Regions from separate parts of the Streptomyces durhamensis genome, predicted to be linked through region 2. Evidence: riboswitches for the same ligand, from Rfam matches in the RefSeq annotation. Region 2 holds a riboswitch; the other holds the start of a gene.
The links. A riboswitch is a leader RNA that binds a small molecule or an ion and turns the genes downstream of it on or off. The one in region 2 is predicted to bind glycine.

Region 1: another riboswitch for glycine. It lies ahead of gcvT (glycine cleavage system aminomethyltransferase GcvT); the one in region 2 lies ahead of gcvP (aminomethyl-transferring glycine dehydrogenase).

What each region holds. Positions count from the first base shown of each region.
Region 1 is NZ_JNXR01000033.1:41,082-44,479, forward strand. It holds gene IO33_RS0135660 (enhanced serine sensitivity protein SseB) at 1-525, opposite strand, end outside; gene IO33_RS0135665 (AAA family ATPase) at 637-1,305, opposite strand; glycine riboswitch at 1,484-1,581, shown strand; glycine riboswitch at 1,582-1,693, shown strand; gene gcvT (glycine cleavage system aminomethyltransferase GcvT) at 1,738-2,856, shown strand; gene gcvH (glycine cleavage system protein GcvH) at 2,972-3,349, shown strand; gene glyA (serine hydroxymethyltransferase) at 3,364-3,398, shown strand, end outside.
Region 2 is NZ_JNXR01000057.1:9,229-12,626, forward strand. It holds gene IO33_RS0141490 (DNA polymerase IV) at 1-1,200, shown strand, start outside; gene IO33_RS0141495 (PRC-barrel domain-containing protein) at 1,122-1,493, opposite strand; glycine riboswitch at 1,613-1,707, shown strand; gene gcvP (aminomethyl-transferring glycine dehydrogenase) at 1,882-3,398, shown strand, end outside.

The DNA of each region.
Region 1 (3,398 bases), on a different contig from region 2:
GGACGCGGCGGAGAGGAAGTCGACCGGGTCGTCCTGCCAGTCGGGCTCGAAGAGGCGGACCCGGCCGCCGGTGCCGGGGCCGTCGAGCGAGGTGCGGCCGGCCCGGCACAGCTCGGCCACCGCCTCGGGCGGGAGCGGGATGCCGACCAGGGCGTCGGGGTTGACCGCGATGCCGACCTGCGGGGGCAGACCGCGGGCGAACTCCACGGCGGGGGCGATGGTGTACGCCATGTGCGGGCCGGCCGCCTGGCGCAGCTGCTCCTCGGAGCTGAACGCCGGGACGTACACCTGGCCGCCGAGGTCCAGCGTGGGCAGGTCCAGCGGGCCGCTGTCCGGGCCGCCGCCGCTCGGCAGCGGGATCCACAGCAGGCTGCGCCCCAGCACCTCGATGATCCGGCCGGCCGCGGCGGGTACGCCGAGGGAGGCCGAGAGCACCTCCTCCAGCTCGTTGCCGGGCCAGCCGCCGTGCGGCTGGGGGTGCGCCTGTGCCGGGAAGTCCGCGGGAATGTCCGCCGGGAAGTCCATCTGCCTACCGCCTGCTGGAAACCACTGCTGTGACCATGAAGGCTAGCGGGTGCCCGTGACAGCCCCTCACCCTCCGCACGCCGTCCTCCCACCCGCCGGTCACGAGGCCCCTCACCCGCTGAACTCGATCCGCTGCAGGACGTCCGCCGCGGCACGGTCCAGCAGCACCGCCGAGCCGCAGCCCGCGGGCAGCTCGCCCCGCTCGACCGCGTCGAGCAGCCGGGCGGTCGTACGGCGGTGGCGGCGGAAGGCGTAGCGCGAGACGCCCCGGCCGCGCGTCCGCTGGCCGTCGCGGGCGGTCTGCGGCGGAACGTCGAGCAGGAGCAGACGGAGGGTGCCGCCACGCCGGCGCGCCTCGCGGGCGAGCCAGGCGCGCACCCAGGGCTGGGTGCCGCAGTCGTGGACGACGACGCCCTCGCCGGCGCGCAGGGCGCGGCGCAGGCGGGCGTAGTGGGCGAGGCGGACCAGGGGGCGGTAGAGGGCGTACGGGAGGGCGCGGGGCAGGCGGGTCGCGAAGCGGTCGCGGGCGTCCTGGGAGTCGATGCGGCGGCCGGTGGCCGCGCGCCGCATCAGGGTGGACTTGCCGCTGCCGGGCAGGCCGGTGATCACCACCAGGTCCGCGGGGCCGAAGCGCAGGACGTGCGGGCTGCGGCCGGCGCCCTCGCGCAGGTCGCGCACGACCGGGGCCGGGCGGTCGGCGCAGCACTCGCGGGCCGGGGCGGAGGGCTGCTTCGGCACCGGGATACCGGTGGTGGCGGCGTACGCCGGGGTGCTGGTCACCGTGATCGTCCTCCCCTGTCGGCTCGGTCATCCCATGCCCATCTAATGTAAAGAGAAGGTAATGGACGGTCTTCGGCGGTTCGGTGCGCGTAGTGCCACAGCCCGGTTACAGATGCGGGCCCTGACGGGCGGGGGTGTGGCGTGCAATGATGTGGCCGCCAACTGCATACCGGCCGCTTGAATCCGCGCGGGAGAGTTCCCAGCAGTCTTCGCTGGGGCGCCGAAGGAGCAAGTCCCTCCCTTGAATCTCTCAGGCCCCGTTACCGCGCGGGCGAGGCACATCTGAAAAGCGGGCCGCTGCGACAGTGGCTCCACCCAAGGTGCAAGCCGTGATCGTCCCTGGGCGGTCCTGGCGAACCTCTCAGGTTCCGATGACAGATGGGGAGGAACGACCTCGCCCGTCATGCCTTCGCCCTGGGAGACGACCGTCCGATGAGCAGTACCGAAATCCGTCGTACCGCGCTCGATGCCCTGCATCGCTCGCTCGGCGCGACGATGACCGACTTCGCCGGCTGGGACATGCCCCTGCGCTACGGCTCCGAGCGCGACGAGCACGTGGCCGTGCGCACCAAGGCGGGTCTGTTCGACCTCTCCCACATGGGCGAGATCACCGTGACCGGCCCGCAGGCCGCCGCCCTGCTGAACTTCGCCCTGGTCGGCAACATCGCCTCCGTGGGCGTCGGCCGGGCCCGCTACACCATGATCTGCCAGGCCGACGGCGGCATCCTGGACGACCTGATCGTCTACCGCCTCGCCGAGACCGAGTACATGGTGGTCGCCAACGCCTCCAACGCCCAGGTGGTGCTGGACGCGCTGACCGAGCGCGCCGCCGGCTTCGACGCCGAGGTCCGCGACGACCGGGACGCGTACGCGCTGATCGCCGTGCAGGGCCCGGAGTCCCCCGGCATCCTGAAGTCGGTGACCGACGCCGACCTCGACGGCCTGAAGTACTACGCCGGCCTGCCCGGCACGGTCGCCGGCGTCCCGGCCCTCATCGCCCGCACCGGCTACACCGGCGAGGACGGCTTCGAACTGTTCGTGAAGCCGGAGCACGCCGTGGAGCTGTGGCAGGCGCTGACCGAGGCCGGCGAGGGCGTCGGCCTGGTCCCCTGCGGCCTGTCCTGCCGGGACACCCTGCGCCTGGAGGCGGGCATGCCGCTGTACGGGCACGAGCTGACCACCTCGCTCACCCCCTTCGACGCGGGGCTCGGCCGGGTGGTGAAGTTCGAGAAGGAGGGCGACTTCGTGGGACGCGAGGCGCTCGCCGAGGCCGCCGCCAAGGCCCAGGAGAACCCGCCGCGGGTCCTCGTCGGCCTGATCGCCGAGGGCCGGCGCGTCCCGCGCGCCGGGTACCCCGTCGTCGCGGGCGGCGAGGTGATCGGCGAGGTCACCTCCGGCGCCCCCTCCCCCACCGTGGGCAAGCCGATCGCCATGGCCTATGTCGACGCGGCGCACGCGGCGCCGGGGACCGAGGGCGTCGGCGTGGACATCCGCGGCAGCCATGAGCCGTACGAGGTCGTGGCCCTGCCGTTCTACAAGCGACAGAAGTAGACACTGGGCGCATGGCGTCGCGTGACGTGACCCTGCGCACATCTCCCCTGCTCACGAGCAGGTCCAGCAGTCCCCCCTTCACCAGCACTCCCGCGCGTACAGGAGAATTCAGGCCATGAGCAACCCCCAGCACCTGCGCTACAGCAAGGAGCACGAGTGGCTGTCGGCCGCCGAGGACGGCGTCTCGACGGTCGGCATCACCGAGTTCGCGGCGAACGCGCTCGGCGATGTGGTCTACGCCCAGCTCCCCGACGTCGGCTCCACCGTGGCCGCGGGCGAGACCTGCGGCGAGCTGGAGTCCACCAAGTCGGTCTCCGACCTGTACTCGCCGGTCACCGGTGAGATCACCGAGATCAACGAGGACGTCGTCAACGACCCGTCGCTGGTGAACTCCGACCCCTTCGAGGGCGGCTGGCTGTTCAAGGTGCGCGTCACGGAGGAGCCGGCCGACCTGCTCTCCGCCGACGAGTACACCGCCCAGAACGCCGGCTGAGGAGTCGTAGCCGTATGACCGTCCTGAACACGTCCCTGCACGAGCTGGA
Region 2 (3,398 bases):
TCCATCAGTGAGCAGGTGATGGCGCTGCTGCGGGAGCTGTCACCGCTGGTGGAGCCGCTCAGCCTGGACGAGGCGTTCGTGGACCTGGAGGCCGGCGGGACGGCCGAGGACGCGCGGTCGGCGCGGCTGGCCGGGACCAAGCTGCGCGCGGACATCCGGGCGGTCACCGGACTCACCGGGTCGGTGGGGCTCGCGGCCTCCAAGATGCTCGCCAAGATCGCCTCCGAGCAGGCCAAGCCGGACGGCCTGGTGCTCATCGAGCCGGGGTCGGAGCGGGCGCTGCTGGGGCCGATGCCGGTGCGGACCCTGCCGGGGGTCGGGCCGGCCACGGGGGACCATCTGCGCAGAGCCGGGATCACCACGGTCGGGGAGCTGGCGGAGGCGGGCGAGGACGAACTGGTCCGGCTGCTGGGCAAGGCGCACGGGCACGCGCTGTACGCCATGGCGCTGGCCCGCGACGAGCGGCCCGTGGTGGCCGAGCGCGAGGCGAAGTCCGTGTCGGTCGAGGACACCTACGACGTGGACATCCACGACCGGCTGCGCATCGGCCTGGAGGTGCAGCGGCTCGCCGACCGCTGTGTGCGGCGGCTGCGCGAGGCCGGGCTGTCGGGGCGCACCATCGTGCTGAAGGTCCGCAGGTACGACTTCTCGACCCTGACCCGCTCCGAGACGCTCAGAGGGCCCACGGACGATCCGGCGGTCGTGCGGGAGGCGGCCGCCCGGCTGCTGGACTCGGTGGACACCACGGGCGGGGTACGGCTGCTGGGCGTGGGGGTGTCCGGGCTCGCCGACTACACGCAGGAGGACCTGTTCGCGCAGGCGCTGCCCGCGCGGGCGGCGGAGGTACCGGAGGAGGCCGTGGCCGATGCCGCCGTGGAGCGGCCGGAGCCTGTCGAACGGCACTGGCGCGCCGGGCAGGATGTGCGGCACGCCGAGCACGGGCCCGGGTGGGTCCAGGGCAGTGGGCTGGGGCGGGTGACCGTGCGTTTCGAGACGCCGCAGTCCCCGCCGGGGCGGGTGCGGACGTTCTCCGTCGACGATCCCGCGCTGGAGCAGGCTGATCCGTTGCCGTTGGTGACGGGTCCCTCCGATCCGCCCGCGGCGGTTGCGCCGGCCGGGGCTCAGGCCTCCTCCGAGCCCGCCAGCTTGCCGAAGTCGTGGTCGGGGACGGCGGGAGGTGGGGCCACGTCCAGGCCGTAGTGGTGGTAGAGCTGGAGTTCCTGCTCGGGGGAGAGGTGGCGGCCGACGCCGAAGTCGGGCGCGTCCTTGATCAGGGAGCGGTCGAAGGGGACGTGGAGGGAGCCTTCGACCAGTTCGCTGGGCTCCAGGGGGACGAAGGCGTCCCGGGAGAACAGGCCGGTGCGTATGGCCGCCCACTCGGGCACACCGGTCGCGTCGTCGAGGTAGACCTCGTCGACGGTGCCGATCTTGGTGCCAGTGCGGTCGAACGCCTTGCGGCCGATCAGGTTGCGCGGATCGATCTCGGTCTGCACGGTCCCTCTCCCTCCACTTGGTCGCAACACATCCGTAAGCACTACGAAAGAGCACATTCAGGGAGGCGGCCACTCGAAGGCTCGGGCGTTGACCTCGCTGGTAGGCTGACAGCGGCTGCTGACCCCGTGCGGGAGAGTCCTCCGACCACCTCGGAGGCGCCGAAGGAGCAAATCCTCCCCGGAATCTCTCAGGCTCACGTACCGCACGGACGAGGTCACTCTGGAAAGCAGGGCGGGTGTCGACGGCTTCCGCTCTCACCGACGGTGAAAGCCGGGGCCCTCGGGTACCCGGTGAAGCTCTCAGGTTGAGATGACAGAGGGGGAGGCCGTCCGGGCACCCGCGCCGTGGTGCCCTTCGAAGGTCGCGTCAGACCAGGAGGCCTCCGCAATGACCGCCCACCGCATTCCGCTCTCGGAACTCGAAGCGGGTATCCCCTTCGAACAGCGCCACATCGGGCCCGACCAGGAGGCGCGGGCCAAGATGCTCGCGCACGTCGGCTACGGTTCCCTCGACGAGCTGACCGCCGCCGCGGTCCCGGATGTGATCAAGAACGCCGACGCCCTCGACCTGCCGGGCGCCCGCACCGAGGCCGAGGTCCTCGCCGAGCTGCGCTCGCTCGCCGACCGCAACCAGGTCCTGGACTCCATGATCGGCCTGGGCTACTACGGCACCTTCACCCCGCCGGTCATCCTGCGCAACGTCATGGAGAACCCGGCCTGGTACACCGCCTACACGCCGTACCAGCCGGAGATCTCCCAGGGGCGGCTCGAGGCCCTGCTGAACTTCCAGACCGTGGTCGCCGACCTCACCGGTCTGCCCACCTCCGGCGCCTCTCTGCTCGACGAGGGCACGGCCGCCGCCGAGGCGATGTCCCTGTCCCGGCGCATGGGCAGGAACAAGAAGGGCCTGTTCCTGATCGACGCGGACGCGCTGCCGCAGACCATCGCCGTCATCGAGACGCGCGCGGAGCCGACCGGTGTGGAGGTCGTCGTCGCCGACCTCAGCGAGGGCATTCCGGCCGAGATCGCCGAGCGCGAGATCAACGGCGTACTGATCCAGTACCCGGGCGCCTCCGGTGCCGTACGGGACATCAAGCCGGTCATCGACCAGGCGCACGAGCTGGGCGCCCTGGTCACCGTGGCCGCCGACCTGCTCGCGCTGACGCTGCTGACCTCGCCGGGCGAGCTGGGCGCGGACATCGCCGTCGGTACGACCCAGCGCTTCGGTGTGCCGATGGGCTTCGGCGGTCCGCACGCGGGCTACATGGCCGTGCACGAGAAGTTCGCGCGCAGCCTGCCCGGCCGCCTGGTCGGCGTCTCCGTCGACGCGGACGGCAACAAGGCCTACCGGCTCGCGCTGCAGACTCGTGAGCAGCACATCCGCCGGGAGAAGGCCACCAGCAACATCTGCACGGCGCAGGTGCTGCTCGCTGTGATGGCCGGCATGTACGCCGTCTACCACGGGCCGGAGGGCCTGCAGGCCATCGCCCGGCGCACGCACCGGTACGCCACGATCCTCGCCGCGGGCCTGAAGGCCGGCGGTGTGGAGATCGTCCACGGTGCCTACTTCGACACCCTCACCGCGCGCGTGCCCGGCCGGGCCGCCGAGGTCGTGGCCGCCGCCCGGGCGGGCGGCGTCAACCTGCGGCTCGTCGACGCCGACCACGTCTCCCTCGCCTGCGACGAGACGACCAAGCGGGCTCAGCTGGCCGCCGTCTTCTCCGCCTTCGGCGTCGAGGGCGACATCGAGGCCCTCGACACGACCGCCGAGGACACCCTCCCCGAGGCGCTGCTGCGCACCGACGTCTACCTGACCCACCCGGTCTTCCACCAGCACCGCTCCGAGACCGCGATGCTGCGCTACCTGCGCAGGCTGGCCGACCGCGACTACGCGCTCGACCGCGG